3 regions of the Flexivirga sp. B27 genome follow, and region 2 is predicted to be linked to each of the others. Evidence: riboswitches for the same ligand, from Rfam matches in the RefSeq annotation. Region 2 holds a riboswitch; each other region holds the start of a gene.
What was found. A riboswitch is a leader RNA that binds a small molecule or an ion and turns the genes downstream of it on or off. The one in region 2 is predicted to bind thiamine pyrophosphate.
Positions count from the first base shown of each region.

Region 1: another riboswitch for thiamine pyrophosphate. It lies ahead of tenA (thiaminase II); the one in region 2 lies ahead of ACSZL9_RS02535 (ECF transporter S component).
Region 3: another riboswitch for thiamine pyrophosphate. It lies ahead of thiO (glycine oxidase ThiO); the one in region 2 lies ahead of ACSZL9_RS02535 (ECF transporter S component).

Region 1 covers NZ_JBPYUM010000002.1:640,242-646,698, forward strand. Annotated here, with positions in the region: gene ACSZL9_RS11915 (tetratricopeptide repeat protein) at 1-2,323, shown strand, start outside; TPP riboswitch at 2,288-2,400, shown strand; gene tenA (thiaminase II) at 2,395-3,069, shown strand; gene thiM (hydroxyethylthiazole kinase) at 3,066-3,869, shown strand; gene thiE (thiamine phosphate synthase) at 3,866-4,537, shown strand; gene thiD (bifunctional hydroxymethylpyrimidine kinase/phosphomethylpyrimidine kinase) at 4,534-5,364, shown strand; gene ACSZL9_RS11940 (SLC13 family permease) at 5,355-6,443, opposite strand.
Region 2 covers NZ_JBPYUM010000001.1:518,296-524,752, forward strand. Annotated here, with positions in the region: gene ACSZL9_RS02520 (YbiU family protein) at 1-1,039, shown strand, start outside; gene ACSZL9_RS02525 (aminoglycoside phosphotransferase family protein) at 1,154-2,302, opposite strand; gene dxs (1-deoxy-D-xylulose-5-phosphate synthase) at 2,299-4,173, opposite strand; TPP riboswitch at 4,314-4,416, shown strand; gene ACSZL9_RS02535 (ECF transporter S component) at 4,407-5,039, shown strand; gene ACSZL9_RS02540 (ABC transporter ATP-binding protein) at 5,036-6,457, shown strand, end outside.
Region 3 covers NZ_JBPYUM010000002.1:418,159-424,615, forward strand. Annotated here, with positions in the region: gene ACSZL9_RS10800 (thiazole synthase) at 1-505, opposite strand, end outside; gene thiS (sulfur carrier protein ThiS) at 507-761, opposite strand; gene thiO (glycine oxidase ThiO) at 762-1,847, opposite strand; TPP riboswitch at 1,840-1,954, opposite strand; gene thiE (thiamine phosphate synthase) at 1,970-2,659, shown strand; gene ACSZL9_RS10820 (hypothetical protein) at 2,680-3,624, opposite strand; gene ACSZL9_RS10825 (hypothetical protein) at 3,829-4,542, shown strand; gene ACSZL9_RS10830 (DUF2867 domain-containing protein) at 4,529-5,218, opposite strand; gene ACSZL9_RS10835 (sensor histidine kinase) at 5,329-6,457, shown strand, end outside.

The DNA of each region.
Region 1 (6,457 bases), on a different contig from region 2:
CCGGGGTCGCCGCGGAGCGGCACGCGTGGGTGCGGCGCCGGGCCGGGTCACCGTCTACGACTGCTTCAGAGACGGCCGGCAACGCATCGACACCGACCTCGTCGTCGACATCGCCGAGGCGCTGGGAGCAGGGATCGAAGGCCGCACCCTGTGGCGACTCGCAGCGCGCAGCGCCATGCGTCCCGCGGGGCGGATCACCTCGCAGGTGGCAGCGCTGCCGCAGAGGACACGACCCTTCGCCGGCCGCGCTGAGGAGCTCGCGAGGCTGACGGCGCCGGACGCGCCGCGGGTGCACGTGTTGCACGGATTGTCCGGAGTGGGGAAGTCGGCGCTGGCGGTCACGGCCGCCCATGAGCTGCTGGAGGCAGGGCTGGTCGACACGGCGGTCCGCGTCGTGCTCGGCTCGGGGGAGGGAGATCTCGACCCGTTCGACGCCATCGTCAGTGTGCTGCGGACGCTGGACCCGCACGGCACCGTGCCGAGCACACCGGCCGGTCGGCGTGCGGCCTACCTGCGGCTGCTCAGCTCGAGGTCGACAGCGCTGGTGCTGGACGACGTCGATCGTCCCGAGGACGTCGAGCTGCTGCTGCCGATCGACAGCACGACTCGCGTGCTGATCACCAGCAGGTGGGTGCTGGAGTGGCCGATCGGGGTCGAAGACATCGAGCTGGACGGACTGGACGCTGCGTCGTGCGCAAGGTTGCTCTCACTCACGGCCGGGCGGCGGCTCGCTGTCGACGATCAGGCCGCGGTAGACCTGCAACAGGCCTCGGACGGGTTGCCGCTCGCGGTGAGTCTGATCGGTGCGCGTGCCGCACGGCAGACGACGTGGACGGCCGGGCAACACGTGCAGGCATATCGCGACCGGTTGACCTCCCTGCAGCTCGAGGACGGGGTGGCGGGCGCCCTCACCATCACTTACGACGGGTTGCGTGACGACGAGCGCCGTGCACTGCGGTTGCTCTCACTGCATCCGGCGCTCGAGACGGGGCTCGGCGCCGCGGCAGCGCTCCTCGGTCGGTCAACCGGCGCGACATACACCGTGCTGGTCGCGTTGGAACGCTCGCACCTGCTGCGTCGCACCGCCGAAAACCGTTGGGAGATGCACTCATTGGTGCAGGTCTTCGGTCAGCGCGCCGCACTGCACGAAGAGCTCACTGAGGACCGTGCGGCAGCATCCCGCAGAGTGCTGGACTTCTACTGTGCCAAGTGTGCGTCCGCGATCATCGTGCCGAACCCCTCGGCGGCCGGCGACCTGAGTTGGTTGCCGGAGGCGCCCGCGCGGTGGGGTGCGGAGGACGCCGTGCACTGGTTGGAGACGGAGCGGACGACGCTGCTCGCAGCGGCCGACCAGGCCTTCGGGCAGGGTCACCACACCCACTTCCTGCGGTTGGCGACCATGCTCTCGTGGCACCTGTGGAACCGCGGCGACATGAACACTGCAATGTCGTTGCAACGCGTGGCCGCGTCCACGGCAGCAGTGCTGGGTGACTCCGTGGCCGAGGCCACAGCGGAGCGCCATTTGGGTATGACCTACGTGCGCAGCAGCCGTCCGGCGCAGGCACGTGCCCACCTGGAGCGTGCCGTCGCACTCTTGCGCGACGATCGGCACGGACACCTGCCGGCCGCGCTGAACTCGCTCGCGGTCTGCTCGCTCATCACCGGCGACTACGAGCAGGCGATCCGCGAACTCGACCAGGTGAACGAGCTTGCCGTGGGCGCCGGCGACGCCGACCTGCGGTCGCGTGCGTTGGCCAATCTCGGGGTGGCACACACGCGGCTGGGGCACATGGACGAAGCGGTCGCCGCGTTGGAAGGTGCGGCCCGGCTCGCTGCTGAGCACCACTGGCCGGACAGGGAGCGGATCTCACTGTCGAACCTGGCGGACATCTTCGCGCAGTCCGACGACCCACAGGTCCTGCATCGCGCGGTGCGCACCGCTGAGGCCGCCATCACCCAGGCACAGTCGTTCGGGGATGAGATCGGAGTCCTCTACAGCCGGTCCAACCTGGCGATCGCACTGCACCGACTCGGCGACACCGCCCAGGCGTTCGCGCTGACCCACCGGGTCCGGGAGCAGGCGGAGCGGCTGGAGGTCCCGGAGCTGCTCGCTTCAGTCCTGAACAACCTCGCGCAGATGCATCAGCGGGACGGGCGGCCGGACCAGGCACGCTCGTGGTTCCGGCGTGCACTCGAGGTTGCCCGTGCCCGGGACGCGGCGTTCGAGGTGGAGCGTGCCGAACATGGTCTGGCCGCGCTCGGTGGTGACGCTCACGCTACGGTGGTGTCGACAACCCGCGGGAGCTCGGAAGGACCGGGCTGAGAGGGCGACAGGATCGTCGCCGACCGCTAACACCTGAGCCGGACAATGCCGGCGGAGGAAGGGGCATTTCGATGTCGACGACGTCATACACCTGGTGGCCGGTGCTCGGAGCACCGATGGAGGACGGCCTCAAGCGCGTCCTCGCGCACGATTTCCTGAGTGGACTGGCAGCGGGCACCCTGCCGCGAGAAGCGTTCGGATACTTCATCATTCAGGACACGCTCTACCTCGGCGAATACGCGCGAGCACTCTCCCTGCTGGCGGCCAAGGCACCCGTCGATGCGGTCGGCACGCTTGCCTCGCACGCCGGGACCGCAGTCGCCACCGAGCTCGGCCTGCACCCGCAGCTGCTCGAACAGGCCGGCCTCGACCCGCAGCTGCTGCACAGCACGCCGAAGTCGCCGGCGACCACCGCCTACACCAGCTATCTGCTGTCGGTCTGTGCGCAGCGGCCCTTCCACGAGGGCCTGGCAGCCGTGCTGCCCTGCTATTGGATCTACCAGCAGGTCGGCGACGCGCTGGTCGAGAACGGCTCAGCGGACCCGGTCTACGCACAGTGGATCGAGTCGTATGCCGCACCCGGCTTCAACCAGAGCGTTGCGGAGATGCTGCAGGTGATCGACAGCACGGCACGTGGCCTCTCCGATGACCAGCTCGCTGACATGGCACGGCACGTGGAGGTCGCCACCCGCTACGAGTGGATGTTCTGGGACGCCGCGGTGCGTGACGAACGGTGGCCCTGGTGAGCGGACAGGTGACCGACCCGCTGCGTCCGTCCGAGGTCGTGGACCTGCTGGCGCAGCTCCGCGACCGCGGGCCGCTCGTGCAGTGCATCACCAACTCGGTGGTCACGGGCTTCACCGCGAACGTGCTGCTCGCACTCGGCGCAGCACCGGCGATGGTCGACAACCTCGAAGAGGCAACGGTTTTCGCCGGTGTCGCAGATGCCGTGCTACTCAACGTCGGGACGATCACACCGCCCGTCGGCGAGACGATGCTGGCCACCGCCGAGGCCGCGCGTGCCGCAGGCACGCCGTGGGTGCTCGACCCGGTCGCCGTCGGTGGGTTGCCGCTGCGGGATCGCGTCGCCGCGGCACTCGTGCCGCTGGCACCGAGCGTCATACGCGCAAACGCCTCGGAGGTCATCAGTCTCGCGGGCCTGGACGGCGGCGGCCGGGGAGTCGACAGCACTGCCGGCGCCGAGGCCGCACTGGAGCCCGCACGCGCACTGTGTGAGCGCACCGGCGGTGTTGTCGCCGTGAGCGGCCCGGTCGATCACATCGTGTCCGCGACGGGCGTGCGCACGATCTCCAACGGCACGCCGATGATGACCAAGGTGACCGGCGTCGGCTGTGCGCTCGGTGCGATGACGGCTGCGTTCACCGCCTGTGCGCCGGCCGCCGACGCGGCGTTCGCGGCGACAGCGGTCTGGACGATCGCGGCCGAGGTGGCCGCCGAGCGGTCCGCAGGACCGGGGTCGTTCGCGGTCGAGATCCTGGATGCGCTGCACGGCCTCGGCGCCGAGCAGTTGGCGAGGTTGCGGTGACGACCTCGTCCTCGCCGTCCCCCTCGAGACTCGACCCGGCCGCACTGCGGCTCTACCTGGTGACCGATCGCGCACTGTGCGGGCAGCGCGGTGTCGTCGAGACCGTGCGACAGGCCGTGGCCGGCGGGGCCACGATCGTGCAGCTGCGCGATCACGACGCCACGACGCGCGAGTTGTATGACGTGGCAACGCAATTACGAGCTGTGACCGCCGAGGCCGGTGTGCCGTTCGTTGTGGACGATCGGCTCGACGTCGCACTCGCGGCGGGCGCGGACGGCGTGCATCTCGGTCAGTCCGACCTGCTCCCGGTGCATGCGCGCCGGATCGCCGGACCGGACTTCGTCATCGGTCACTCGGTGTCGTCGCTCGACGAGATCGTGGCCGTGGCGGACTGGCCGGCGAACACGGTCGACTACGTCGGTGTCGGTCCGGTCTTCGCGACCTCGACCAAGCCGAACGCCGCGGCACCGCTGGGGATCGACGGGGTGCGTGATGTGCTCCAGCGTTGCGAGCTGCCGGCGGTCGCGATCGGCGGCATCAAGGAGACGCACGTCGCACCGCTGAGGGCTGCCGGAGCAGACGGCGTCGCCGTCGTCTCGGCAGTCTGTGCAGCCGCCGATCCTGCGGCGGCTGTGCGAAAACTATTGGCAGCAGGGGAGATCCGATGACGACAGACCACCCGACAGCATTGACCATCGCCGGCACGGACCCGAGCGGCGGCGCGGGCATCAGCGCGGACCTGAAGGCGTTCTCGGCGCTCGGCGCCTTCGGGACGGCCGTCATCACGGCAGTCGTCACGCAGAACACTCAGGGCGTCGCCGCGGTGCATCAACTCGACGGGGAGACCGTCGCCGGACAGCTGACCAACCTGCTGGACGACGTGCACGTCGACGCGGTCAAGATCGGCATGCTCGGCACCGCCGAGGTCATCGACGCGGTCGCAGCGGTGCTGCACGAGCGGCGACCGGCCCCGGTGGTGCTCGACCCGGTGATGGTCGCCAAGAGCGGGCATCGCCTGCTGGCCCCAGATGCGGTGACGGCGTTGCGTGACCGGTTGCTGCCGGAGGTGGACCTGGTCACTCCCAACATCCCGGAGGCGGCCGATCTGCTCGGCCAGCCCGAGGCGAGCAGCGTGTGCGACATGGCGAAGCAACTACGCGCCCTGGCGCAGCTGTGCCCCGGTGTGTTGCTCAAGGGCGGACACCTCGACGGTGAGGACAGCACCGACCTGCTGCTCGTCGACGGGCGGACGATCGAGCTGGACGCGCCGCGTGTGGTCACGCGCAACACCCACGGCACCGGTTGCACCCTGTCGGCGGCGATCGCAGCATTGCGGCCGCAGAGAGAGTCCTGGGCGGACGCGGTCCGCGACGCCAAGGACTACCTGACCGGTGCGTTGCGTGCGGCCGACGAGCTGTCGATCGGCAGCGGGCACGGACCGGTCCACCACTTCTGGGACACCTGGTCGCGCGACGACGTGGCAGCTCAGAGCTGACCGAGGGTGATGGTCGCGGCGGCGACCGTCACTACCGCCACCACGAAGGCCTCGATCGTGAAACGCCGCAACGGGATCCGCAGACGCGCACGACGACACCGGCCGAGCCACAGCAGTGTTGCGAGCGAGCCCCAGACGGTCACGATCGGTCCGGCGTTCACACCGATCAGCAGCGCCATCAGCCGGTGTGCGGAGTCGCTGACCGCCGGCTCCGCGGCCAGGTAGGCAGGCAGGTTGTTGATCAGGTTGCCGCCGACCGCGCCGAGCCCGGAGACACGCAGCAGGTCCGGTGTCGTCGTGCCGGTGCCAACCAGATGTCTGATGACGGTGTTGAGGCCGTGCGTGCGCAGGAGATCGACGACCACGAACAGCACCGCGACGCCGGCGACCATCCGCCACGGCAGCGCGATGGTCCGCAGCGCTGAGCGTTGCCGCACAGCGAGCGTCGTCAGGAGCAGTAACGCTCCCGCAGCCGCCGGTATGGCGGGGGTGATGCCGGTGAGGAAGATCGGGCCCAGCAACAGGCAGACCGCCGCGGAGACGCGCAGCAGGATGACGTCCTGCGGTTGCGGCATCGTCGGGACGGTGTAGCGGCCGCGCAACTGGCGGTGGTGGAACACCGCGATGACGACCGTTGTGGTGGCCATCGCCACCAGAGCGGGTGCCCACGAGACCTGCAGGTATGCCGAAAGGCCGCCCCAGCGGTCGAATTCGTGCAGTGCGAGCAGGTTGCTCAGGTTGGACACCGGCAGCACCAACGACGCGGTGTTGGCCAACCACACCGTGGTGAAGGCGAACGGCAACGCAGGCAGTTGCGCCTGGCGAGCGGTGGTGATCACCACCGGAGTGAGCAGGACCGCTGTCGTGTCCAGGCTGAGGACCGTCGTCGCCACGCAGGACAGCAGCACCACGATCAGCCAGAGGGCCGGTGTGCGGCCCCTCGCCATACGAGCTGCCCAGTGACCGGCGACGTCGAAAACGCCTGCGTGGTCGGCGATCTCGGCGACCACGGTGATGCAGACCAGGAAGGCCAGGACGGGACCGACGTGGTCCGCGAGAGCGGCGAGGGATCCGGTCAAGAATCGCCTCGGTT
Region 2 (6,457 bases):
CAAGCGCGATGCCCTGCAGGATCAGGTGCGCCGCCGCGGCTGCGCGGTCATCCGCGGACACTTCCCGCGCGAGCAGGCCGAAGCCTGGGATGCGGGCATCGTCGACTATGTCGAGCAGAACCACTTCTTCGAGAACTACCGCGGCCCCGGCGATGACTTCTTCGGCTCGGTCGGGTCCAAGCCGGAGATCTACCCGATCTACTGGTCCCGCCCGCAGATGGAGGCGCGGCAGAGCGATCGGATGGCGACCGTGCAGTCCTTCCTCAATCACGTGTGGCGCAACGAGTCCGAGGGCCGGCAGTGGTTCGACCCGGACCGTGACTCGCTCTACCCGGACCGCATCCGCCGCCGGCCGCCGGGTGCGGACTCCGCGGGTCTCGGCACGCACCTCGACCCCGGCACGCTCGACCTGTGGATGACCCGGACCAACCAGCAGGCGTTCCGGCATCTCTTCGACGGATCAGTCGAGGAGTACGACCCGTGGGACGCGGCATACCGGACGGTCGGTACGCCATACCCGGGCAGCACGATGTGCTCGGCGTTCCGCACGTTCCAGGGCTGGACGGCGCTGTCGGACATGCGGCACGACCAGGGCGTGCTGCAGACCGTGCCGATCCCCGAGGCGATGGCCTATCTGATGCTGCGTCCGCTGCTCGAAGACGTTCCCGAGGACGAGATGTGCGGTGTGACCACGGGCCAGGTCTTCCCGGCCGGCTGGAAATGGCAGCCGCTGCTGATGGAGGCGCTGAGCGGACTGCCCGACATACAGGCCGGCGACTCCGTGTGGTGGCACTGCGACATGATCCACGGAGTGGATTCCGTGCAGGACCAACAGGGTTGGGGCAACGTCATGTACATCCCCGCAGCGCCGTGGTGCCCGCGCAACGAGACGTATGCCGAGTCCGTACGAGCTGCGTTCGCCGCCGGTGACAGCCCGACCGACTTCCCGGCCGAGCACTACGAGCGCGACTGGACTGGCCGCTTCACCGAGGCAGAGCTGAACGAGACGGGTCGCCGGGGTCTGGGCCTGACGGACTGAGCACTCACTGCTCCGAACCGTGACCGGGATCCACCCATTGACGGTCGAACCGGCGGCTGACGGCGCTGCAGGGACGTCAATGACAGGTTCGAGCGTCAACGGCGGTGCGGAACGTCAGTCGGCGTCGTCGGTGTCCACCTGTCGTTCGATGCCCAGCGCGACCTGGATCTGCTCGATGACCGGATCGACGATCTTCGGGGTCCACTCGACACGTTCGGCGTCGGTCGCGTACTGCAGGGCACGCCCGTTGGCACGCACTCGGGCAAGGCACGCGATGAGCGTGGCATCTGGCAGCAGCTCCTTCAGCTGCGCACTCGGCACCAGGTCCGCCCACGCCGACAGATAGGCGCGCGTCAGCCGTGCGTCGCGCTCCGGGTCATCCGGGAGACCGAAGTGGTATGACGGCCCCTGAAGAGCAATCATCAACGAACACAACGGATTTCCGACATACGCGTCGCCCCAGTCGAAGAACCGCGCATCGTGTATGGCGGCCGGTGAGCCGTCGGCGCAGAAGACGTTCCCCGCGTGCAGATCGTTGTGCTGGATCGTCTCCGGCAGGCCGGAGTCGGCAAGCCGGGCGGCTGCCTCGCGCAGCGGACGTTCGGTCTCCGGAACGTGGGCTCCGCGCCCTTCGAGCCAGTGCGTCACCAGGCTCTGCGGGTCCCACCTCGGCACACCGCCGCCCACCAGGTCGTCGACCACATCGATCGAGGCACGCTGCAGCCGGGCGTAGCGGCGGAGCACACCGGACCACAGGCCGACGATCGTCTCGGCGTCGGCAACCGCGCGCAACAACGCGCCCTGATCGGGCATCAACAACCAGCCACGCTCCTCGTCCGATGCCCAGATCTCCGGCACCCGGTCAGGGGCGACTCCGGTCAGCACGCGGTAGATCGCGGGCTCGGGTGAGGTGCTCGGTGAGCATGCCTTGAACCACGCGCGCCCGGCAGAGGTGTCGACGACGAGCTGCGTGGACCACGGCCGCACACGGGGCTGGCGTGGTGTCACCGGGACACGCGTCAGGCCGCGGCGCTCGAGGGACTCGTCGATCCAGCGGGTGGCTTCGCGGCGCCACGAATCGGTCTGCCAGCGCTCGGAATTCGAGAGTTGGCCGGTCGCCGGTCTCGCTACACCTCCTCCGCTGCGCTCCCCCGGCACTCGACCAGCTTGTGGCTCCTGCGGCACTCGACCCGCATGCTCCTCCGGCACTCGACCAGCTTGGGACTCCTGCGGCACTCGACCGGTCTGGTTGTCGGCTGTCACGCGTGAGCGGCGAAGCGCGCGATCAGTCGCGTGCCGATGACGTCGGGGGTCAGGCCGATCGCCTCGAGCACCTGACCACGTGAGGCGTGCTCCAGGTATTCCTTGGGTATGCCGAAGGTGTGCACCCGAGCAGTGACCTCCGCCGCACTCAGCGCATGCGCGGTCGCGACTCCAACACCCGAAGTGACGAGGTTGTCCTCGATGACCACGACGTGCTGCACCGAGCGCGCCATACGCACGACGTCCTCGGAGACCGGAAGCACCCATCGCGGGTCGACGACGAGCGTCGAATGCCCTTGAGCCTCAAGCTTTTCCGCAACCTGCAGCGCTGTCGGGCACATCGACCCGACACCGACAATCATGATCTCCGGGTCTGTCGCGTCGCGCAGCACGTCCACGGCTCCGTCAGTGCGCTCCGCGGCCAGCGGCTCAGCGACGTCTCCCTTCGGGAAGCGGATCACTGTGGGCGCGTCGTTGACCGAGACTGCTTCTCGCAGCTGCGATTTGACCTGCTCGCCGTCACGCGGTGCCGCCAGTCGCAGACCGGGCACGATGGAGCAGATCGACATGTCCCACATGCCGTTGTGCGAGGCACCGTCCGAACCGGTCACGCCTGCCCGGTCGAGCACGAACGTCACTCCGGCGTGATGCAGTCCGGCGTCCATCAGCATCTGGTCGAACGCCCGGTTGAGGAAGGTCGCATAGACCGCGACGACGGGGTGCATGCCGCCATACGCCAACCCGGACGCCATCGTCACCGCATGCTGCTCGGCGATGCCGACGTCGATCACCCGCTGCGGGTAGACCTCGGCGAATTTGTCCAGGCCGACCGGGATCATCATCGCCGCGGTGATGGCGACCAGATCCGTGCGCTCCGCTCCCAACCGCACCATCTCGTCACTGAATTCGTCGGTCCAGATGCGGCCCGCCACCTCGAAGGGCAGCCCGGTCTCCGGGTTGATCTTGCCGATGCCGTGCATGTGATCGGCCAGATCGTCCAGCGCGGGCTGGTAGCCGCGTCCCTTCTCGGTGATGACGTGCACGATGCACGGCGCGCCGAACGCCCGCGCCCGACGCAGCGCCTGCTCGACCGCACCCTCGTCGTGCCCGTCGACCGGCCCGACATACTTGATGCCCAGGTCCTCGAACATGCCCTGCTGCGGATAGACGATGTCCTTGATGCCGCGCTTGACGCCGTGCAGCGTCTCGTAGGCGAGACCGCCGACCTTCGGCACACCCTTCAGCGTGGTCTTGCCCCAGTCGAGCATCTGCTCGTACTTCCGCGTGGTCCGCAGCGCCGCGAGGTGGTCGGCGAGTCCACCGATCGTCGGCGCGTAGCTGCGCTCGTTGTCGTTGACGACGATGACCAGCGGCAGGTCACGCTCGACCGCGATGTTGTTGATCGCCTCCCACGACATACCGCCGGTGAGTGCGCCGTCACCGATCACCGCGACGGTATGACGATGCGGCTCCCCGCTCAGCACGCGAGCCTTGGCGATGCCCTCGGCCCAGGACAGCGAGGACGACGCGTGCGAGCTCTCGACGATGTCGTGCTCGGACTCAGCGCGTGACGGATAGCCGGACAGGCCGCCCTGCTTCTTGAGCTTGGAGAAGTCGTGCCGCCCGGTGAGCAGCTTGTGCACGTAGGACTGGTGACCGGTGTCGAAAACGATGGAGTCCGTGGGCGACTCGAAGACCCGGTGGATCGCGAGCGTCAGCTCCACGACTCCCAGGTTGGGGCCGAGGTGACCGCCGGTGCGCGACACCGACTCCACGAGAAACGCCCGGATCTCAGTGGCCAACTCGTCCAAGCGCTCTGCCGGAAGCCGTCGCAGGTCCTCGGGTGAGGAAATCGTGTCCAGCAGTCCCACTTCAGTTCGCGCCTTCCGTTCTCGATTACGCGTCGATCGAGTCTACGCGCCGGGTCGGCGCTGACCGAGCAAGGACGTCCGACGGCTCACTTCGGTTGCACGACCCCGACGCTGGTAGCGTTGGCACTTGGAAATACAGACACATCAGACAGGGGAGCGCTTCGGCGCTGAGAGTGCGGCTCGCCGCAGACCCTCGAACCTGCTCCGGTTAGCACCGGCGAAGGGAGTTCTTCATGACGACTGTCAGCGCGCCCGGGGAACGGGCCACCACCACCTCGCTACTTCGTTATCGCACTATCGACCTGGTCACCGTCGCAACGCTCGGCGTCGCGTCCGGTGTCGTCTTCTGGGGCTGGTCGCAGGCCTGGAACGGCATCAGCACATTGGCGCTGTTCGCGACCCCGCCCGCCGTCGGCCTGCTCGTCGGCCCCTGGCTGATCGCGGGCGTCCTCGGCGGTCTCGTCGTCCGTAAGCCCGGCGCAGCCGTCGCGGCCGAGCTCATCGCCGCCTCGGTCGAAATGCTCATCGGCAACCAGTGGGGCACGGGCACCCTGGTCTCCGGGTTGCTGCAGGGCCTCGGCGTCGAGGTCGTGCTCGCGTTATTGCTCTACAAGCGCTTCGGACTGACCATCGCCGCCCTCGGCGGCGCGATGGCGGCGGTCTTCGAGGTCGTGCTCTACGAGTGGCACAGCTACTACTCGGTCTGGACCTGGAACTACAAGCTGGCCTATCTCGGTTGCACGGTCCTATCCGGGGCCGTGCTGGCCGGAGTCGTGGGTTGGCTGCTGGTGCGCGCACTGGCCGCGACCGGCGTCCTGGACGCCTTCGGCGCGGGTCGTGAGCACCACGCCCGCAACGCGGTGTGAGCGGGGCAACCGCCGGGGCGCACGCAAGGATCTCAGGTTTCGGTTGGCGCCCCCTGGGGCGCCGCCACGAGGTCATCAGCGGACTCGACCTGAGCTTCTCCCCCGGCGAGATGGTGCTGCTCGCCGGCGGCAGCGGCGCCGGTAAGTCCACGGTGTTGCGGGCACTGGCCGGCCTGCTCGGCGAGGCCGTGCCCGGGGATCTCGCCGGCACCGTCGAAGTGGACGCACCGGCGGGCCTGCTGCTGCAGAATCCCGCGGACTCGATCGTCGCTGCAACCGTCGGCCGGGAGGTCGCGTTCGGGCCGGAGAACCTCGCCCTCCCCCGCGAGGAGATCTGGCGACGCGTGCACGACGGCCTGGACCGGGTCGGCCTGCGGTATGACGTCGCGCGCCCCACCTCCGCGCTCTCCGGCGGTGAGCTGCAGCGCCTGGCACTCGCGGGCGTGCTGGCGATCCGGCCCGGGCTCCTGCTGCTGGACGAACCCACCTCGATGCTCGACGCCGAGACCTCGGACGTCGTGCGCCGCTGCGTCCTGGACGCGGCGCGCGCGGTCGGTGCGACGACCCTCGTCGTCGAGCACCGCATCGGACCGTGGCTGCGGCATTGCGACCGGGTGGTCGTGCTGGAGCGCGGCCGGGTGGTCGCCGACACGACGCCGACCCGGTTCACCGCCGAGCACACCGAGCGGATGGTCCGGGCCGGTGTCTGGATGCCGGGCGTGCCGGACCCGACACCCGTGCAGGTCGATGCCGAGTGGGTCACGCCTGACCGGCCGGGTCCGGAGCTGCGTGCCGAGTCACTGCAGGTCGACCTGTCGACCCGGTCGTTGCACGGCACGCTCACCCATCGCGCACTCGACGGCGCGAGCACCGCGCTACGCCCCGGGCGTATGACGTCACTGGTCGGCCCGTCGGGCGCCGGGAAGTCGACGCTGCTCGCGGCCTTTGCCGGACTGCTGCGTCCCAGCGGCGGCGAGATCACCGGAGTCGAGCCGACGCTGGCTCGCCGGCGCTCCAAGGCACTGGCCGCTGCCGCCGGTTTCGTGCCGCAGAACCCCGAGCACGGCTTCCTGCGCAACACCGTGCGCGACGAAGTCGCTTGCACCGCAGGTGTTCTGGGCAAATCGGTCGACGTCGACGGGCTGCTGGAGCTGCTGCACCTGGAGCACCTCGCAGGCGCCAACCCCTTCCAGTTGTCCGGTGGTGAACAGCGCCGGCTCGCGGTGATCGCGGCCCTGGCCCACCGTCCCGGCGTCGTCCTGCTCGACGAGCCGACGGTCGGTCAGGACCGCAACACCTGGGCTGCCGTCACCGGGTGGGCGCTGGCCGCCCGGGACGCCGGTGCGACGGTCGGTGTCGCCACCCACGACGAGTCGTTGGTGCTGCGGGCCGATGACGTCATACACGTCAAGGACGGG
Region 3 (6,457 bases), on a different contig from region 2:
AGATGTTGTGCGGGTTGAGGATGCCGAGTCCCGATCCGATGGGTGCACCGGCGGGCATGACGACGGCGACGCCGGTCTCTTCCAGCCTGCGGGCAAGGACCGGATCGTCATTGGTGTAGGCGAACACGGTGAACCCGTCGGCGACCAACTGTTCTGCGGCGTCGGCGAGTTCGACCGGGTCGGGCAGCAGTGTGTCCTCGTCGGCGATCACCTCGAGCTTGACCCAATTGGTCTCCAGTGCCTCGCGTGCCAGCTGGGCGGTCAGCACCGCGTCGCGAGCGGTGAAGCAGCCGGCGGTGTTCGGCAGCGGGCGAATCCCCAGTCGTTCCAACAGATCGAAGACCGACTGGCCTCCGGAGGCCGAGTAGCGGCGCATCGCAACCGTGGTGAGCTCGGTGCCCGACGCGACCAGTGCTGCCTCCAATGAGGCCAGTGTCGTCGCACCGCCGGTGCCCATGATGAGTCGCGAACCGAGTGCGATGCCGTCGATGACGAGCGTGTCCATGTCAGCCGCCCTGCGCTGCCGTGACGACGTCGATCACGGCGCCGTTCGGCAGGTCGGTCGTGTGCCACCGGCCACGAGGTATGACGGTCCCGGACACCGCTGCGGCCAGACCCAGCCGCCCGCCGTCGTCGGGCGTGCCGTCGGTGTTCAGCTTGCGGCCGGTGACGTCCTCGACGATCTCCCGCAGGGTCGTGGTCGGCGACACGGTTCGGCTCTCGCCGTTGACCTCGATGGTGGACTGCTGTGTCTGACTCACTCAATTGCCTTCCTGATCCGAAGTGTTCTCAACGAGATTCGCGGTCTCGCGGGCACCCCACGGCGTCAGCAGGACCCCGTGGCGGAAGAAGCCGTTGGCGCTCACCAGACCCGGGTCATGCCGTTGTATGACGGGCAGGTCGTCCGGGCTGCCGGGACGAGCACGCGCGGTGACCTCGACCAATTGGGTGTCGACGATCCCGGGCAGCAGCCGGCGTGCGTCGGTCAGCAGCCGGAGCACGCCCTCGGTGCTCGGCTGCGGGTCACCGTCCTCTCGGCTGGTGGCACCGACCACGAGCTCTTCGTCCTCCCGGGGAACGATGTAGACCGACCGACCTCGCACCAGGCCGCGGATGATGCGTTCGATCAGCCGCGGTCGCCCGGCCGGGAGGCGGAGCCGGAGGATGTCGCCATACACCGGACGGACCTGTGACGGGGGTGAACCGGGCACCGACGCGGTGCCGGTGCACAGCACGACCTGATCGGCGGGTCGCACCTCGCCACCGGCGAGGCGCACACCAGTGGTTCGACCACCGACCGTTTGCAGCCCGGTGACGTTCTCGCGCACCAGGATCCGCGCGTCCTCCAACACCTGCAGCAGCGCAGCGGTCAACCGGCGGGGATTGACCTGGTGGTCCTGGGGGAGATGCACGGCCCCCGCGAGTTGCGGTGCGAGCGCCGGCTCCAGGTGCCGCGCTGCGGACGGGGTGAGGCGCTCGGCCGGGTGGCCGAGTTGCTGCTGGAGGGCGGCCAGCTCGTCGAGCTCGGCCCGGTCGCCTGCCTCGGCTCCGACGACGACGGTGCCTGTCTCGAGATAGCCCACCCGTCGGCCGCTCTCCTGCTCCAAGGTCGCTGCGAACTCCGGGTAGAGAGAAGCGGATTCGCTGAGCATCGGATAGAGCGCGTGCTGGTCCCAGACCGTCTCGGCGGCGGGGGCGAGCATCCCGGCAGCTGCGTGGCTGGCACCGGAGGCGGGCTTCTCGTCATAGACCTGGACGCGCCAGCCGCGGCGATGCAGCTCACGAGCGGTCGACAGTCCGATAACTCCGGCGCCGACAACGGCGACGCTGGGCGCTGAACCGTGCACGGAGGTTCCTCCCTACGGCGGCATGACCCGCATCAGGTGTAGCGGTCGGCCGGTCCGGCCCTCTCAGCCCGTTTGCGCAGTGCAGCGGGGCTCCCGCGGATTCAAGTGCCTAGTCTAGGCGCATGCCTGCCGACGTTGCCGACTCGTCTCACCGCGTCAGTCCCCCGGTCACCTCAACCCGCACGGAGCGCCTGGAGCGGTTGAGCCGTGCCCGCCTCTACGTGTGCACCGATGCACGTCCGCCGGCCGGGGATCTCGCGCAGTTCAGCCGCGAGCTGCTCGCCGGCGGGGTGGACGCCCTCCAGGTGCGCGACAAGCAGTTGGAGTCGCGTGCCGAGATCGAGGCGCTGTCACGCGTGCAGGAGGAGACCCGACGCGCCGGTGCGTTGCTCGCGGTCAACGATCGAGCGGACGTCGCGGCGCTGGTCGACGCGGACATCCTGCACGTCGGGCAAGGCGACCTGACGACCGGGCAGGCGCGCCGGATCGTTGGCCAGGAGACGCTGATCGGACGCTCGACGCATTCGAAAGACCAGTTGCTGGAAGCTGATTCGGACGCCGGCATCGATTACTTCTGTGTCGGCCCGGTGTGGGAGACGCCGACGAAGCCCGGTCGGGCAGCTGTCGGGCTGGAGCTGATCCGTTTCGCCGCGCAGCATGCGACCAAGCCGTGGTTCGCGATCGGCGGCATCGACCGGGAGGACCGCCTGCGGGAGGTCGTCTCCGCCGGTGCCACCCGGATCGTGGTCGTTCGTGCCGTGCGGGAAACCCCTCGGGAGAGTGCCGCCGCGCTGCGCGCACTGCTGCCGTAGCAGCCCGTCGGCGGACGTGGTCAGTGTCCCGGGCGTCGCGCCGCCAGCGCCCGGACTGCGAGCAGCAGTGCTGCGCCGGCGATGATCTTTGCGACATACAGCGTGACGTCGGCGGCTGAGACCGGGTCGGTCACCAGGTCGTTCGGCACCGTGCTGAGGACCAGGCTGAAACAACCCCATGCCGCCCACGCACCGGACGCGGTCCAGACCAGCGCCAACGCCACCGCACGGCGCATCCGCGCCGGCCGGCCGAGCGCGACCCCCAGCAGCACGAGCGCAGCAATGCCACCGATGAGTGCATCGGAGGTCCAGGACGTCGCTTCCGCTCCGGACCCGGATCGGACCGCGCGCACCGCCAGAGCCACCGTCACGGCCGCCACCCCGAGCGTCGGGATGACCGGCACTTCGCGCCGTATGCCGGAAAGCCGCTCGCCCCAACGATTCTCCTCACCCCAACGTTGCCACGCATAGATGCCGAATGCCGGCAGCAGGCAGAGCCCCAGCCCGCTGAATCCGGCATAGACCACGGCATACACCCAGCCCGCGATCGGTGTCGACGTGCTTGTGTCGGCCGGCGGACCGGTGAGCAGTTGCACGGCTACGGAGGGCCCGATGGTCACCACGATCTGACCGAGCAGTCCGTAGCCGATCCACATCGTCGGCAGCAGGAACCACCGCGGCGCCCGGGCCGCGGAGAAGACGGTGATCGCGAGGAGCAGCGCCACGAGGTCGAGTGCGAGGGTGAGTGCGTTGCCGGCATGCATGACGCCGCTCGTGCCGAATGTCGAGCCCGACAGCCCGACCCGGGAGCCGGACAACCACGCGATCTTCAACACGCTGTAGGGGAGCGTCGCGGCGATTGCGCCGATGGCCAGTCGTCGCCTGATCCGATCCGCCCGGGTGCTTCCGGGCGGGACCGTGCTCGCGTCGCAGGTGTCGTAGCGGGTGTGCTGCATCAGTGCCATACCTGAAGGTTGTCGGCTGCGGCGCGGCAGTTCCTCACCCGCCGGAGCGAACCTGCTCCCTCGCTCGGGGGAGCCCGGCGCGCAGCTCGGCCCGTGACCCGCGGGGCGACGTCACGGGAACCCAGTGCCTGCCGGCGCCGTCGGTATGGCGGAGGACGTGCCGAGATGGCAGCCGATACCCTGCGCGCAGGGAAGGGAGATCCAATGTCGCAGCAGCCACCGAACAACCCGTACCGCCAGCCGCCGCAGCAACCCTATGGGCAGCCCCCGCAGCAGGGTTACGGACAGCAGCAGCCCGGCTACGGCCAGCAGCAGCCGGGCTATCAGCAGCCGGGCTACGGCCAGCAACCCTATGGGCAGCCGCCGCAGCAGGGTTACGGCCAGGGATACGGCTACGGGCAACAACCCCAGGGCTACGGACAGCAGCCCTACGGCGGCTACGCCGGGCCTCCCTCGCAGGCGCCCGTCGGCGGTGCAGCCCGGTCGTTCGGCTGGCTGGCAGTGGTTGCCGGGATCGTCGCGATCGTGGGCTGCTTCGGAGCCTGGGTCTCGATCAACATGGGGATGTTCGGCGACCTGTCGATGAACGGCTTCGGCCAGGTGTCGGGAACGGTCCGCGAGTCGCCGGACGAGGTGAAGGACGGCGTGATCGTGACGATCCTCGCCGTCATCGTGCTGGTCTTCGGGCTGTTGCGCGGGGTGGGCAAGATCCCGTTGGCTGCCGCGATCGTCACGGCCGTGATGGGTGCGTTGAGCCTCGCGGTGACCATCTACGACGTGGTCGACATCAACGACAAGATCTCCGGCGCCAACAGCGAGGGAATGTCCGCCGGCGTCGGCTGGGGGCTCTGGTTGAGTCTGGTGGCGTCGGTCGCGATGCTGCTGATCGGCATCGTCGGCATGATCAAACGGCGGTAGCCGGGCGGTCTCGCACCGGCCCACCTGCGGCGCGCCAGTCTCGCTCGACGGTGCGCAACATCGACGGGTAGATCAGCAGGTGCCGGAACGGCCCGATGCCGGCCAGGTAGGCGCGCCCGAGGCGGCCGTTCGGCTGCACGAGAACGGTCATCTGCGCTGTCCAGCAACCGGATTCGTGTTTCACCCAGCCGAGGTGCAGCACGCCGTGGCAGGTCTTGTTCGCGATCTCGGCGGCGAATTCGTCCTCCAACAGGTAGACGGACGTGAACGGCAGTCGCTCGAAGTCGGGCCCGATTGGTGCGTCCTTCATGTCCTCCGGCAATCGGGCGTTGAGGGACGGCACCCGGATCCCGACGCCGTCCTGGGGGTCGTCCAAGCGAAGGAGCCGGCCGAGGGTCCAGCGGACCGACCAGATCATCCGGACGAGCGGCGATGCGTGCCATTGGCCGTCGCCCTCGGCGAAGAGCTCTGCGAGGCGGGTGAGATCGTCGGGGCCGCCCGGTGTCGGCAGCTGCCAGACGTCGAGAACCTCGAAGTCGGCTGCGATCTGGTGGATCCGCCACGGCCGGGCGTAGAACTCGCTGCGGGGGATCGACCGTCCGGGCGGTGTGCCCGAAGTGGCGCTGCGTAGGTGCGGGTCACGGTGTCGGTGTCGTTCGTCATGTGGTTCGTGCATGACAGCAACCCTGCTCGTCCGCCGCTCCCTGGTGCTTCCCTCGACAGGGGGTGCTGCATCCCTCTCGTGGGGGAACCGCGGGTGCGTGCTGCGTGGCAGCATTGGTGCGCATGAGGAGAGGCACTCGGGGCGCGGCATACCTCGTGCTCGGTGCAGCCGGTGCGGCGCTGGTCGGCTGGCTGATCTATGCGTTCGGCCTCGCGGCACGCAACTCCTCGGGGCAGGACCGGGTCTTCGTCTTCGTGCTCGCCGGCGTCGCGGTGGCGATTGCAGCCATCGTGCTGGTGAGTCCGCCGGTGCGGGACGCCGAGGTCGCCATGGCTCGACCGCTGCTCGGTGTCAGCCTGCCGGCCGTGCGGGATCGCTACTCGTGGGCGTCTCGCTGGCGCGGTGCGGCGTGGGCAGGGTGGGTGTTGCTCGTCGGAGCAGTGGCTGCGGTGACGCTCCTGCTGGGAGTGCCCAGCGGGATCGGTCTGATCGCTGAGAGCCCCGCCACCGCCGGCCAACTCCTCTGGCGGGTGCCGGTCGGCATTGTCGTGGTGCTCGGATCGTTCGCCCTACAAACGTTCTTCGGCTGGCTGCTGGCAGCATCGGCGCCGAAGGTCCTGGGGCCGACACCGGCTGATCGGCTCGCTGTCGCCGCCGATCGCGAGCGAGAGCTGGCTCGCCGCAACGAACTCGCGCGCGAGTTGCACGACACGATCGGTCACTCGCTGACCGCCATCGGCGTGCAGGCCGAGGCCGGGCGTGCCGTCGGGCTGTCCGACCCGCAGGTCGCGCACCGGGCACTCGAGCGCATCAGCGTGACGGCCTCGACCGCACTGGCCGAGCTGGACACCGTGCTCGGCACGCTGCGCAGCGGTCCGCGCGGCCGGTCGGCGGCCGACCTGGAGTCTCTCGTGCACGCCGCCGCCACCGATGAACCTTCGGTGCTGGAGGTGACCGGCGAGTGGGAGTCGTTGCCCGATCGGCTGACCGGCGAGATCTTCCGCATCGTCCAGGAAGGGCTGACGAACGCCGTCAAGCACGGCCGTGGCGCAGCGCGGGTGCGCGTGGCCATCGGCTCCGCCGTACAAGTGACGATCACGAATTCGATGAGCGGACAGGAAGATTCGTCCGGCCGGAGAGGGCACGGACTGGTCGGCCTGCAAGAGCGTGTCATTGTGGCGGGCGGTCGGATCGACTCCGCTCCCGCCGCCAACGGGAAGGACTGGAAGCTGTGTGCCCACCTACCGATCC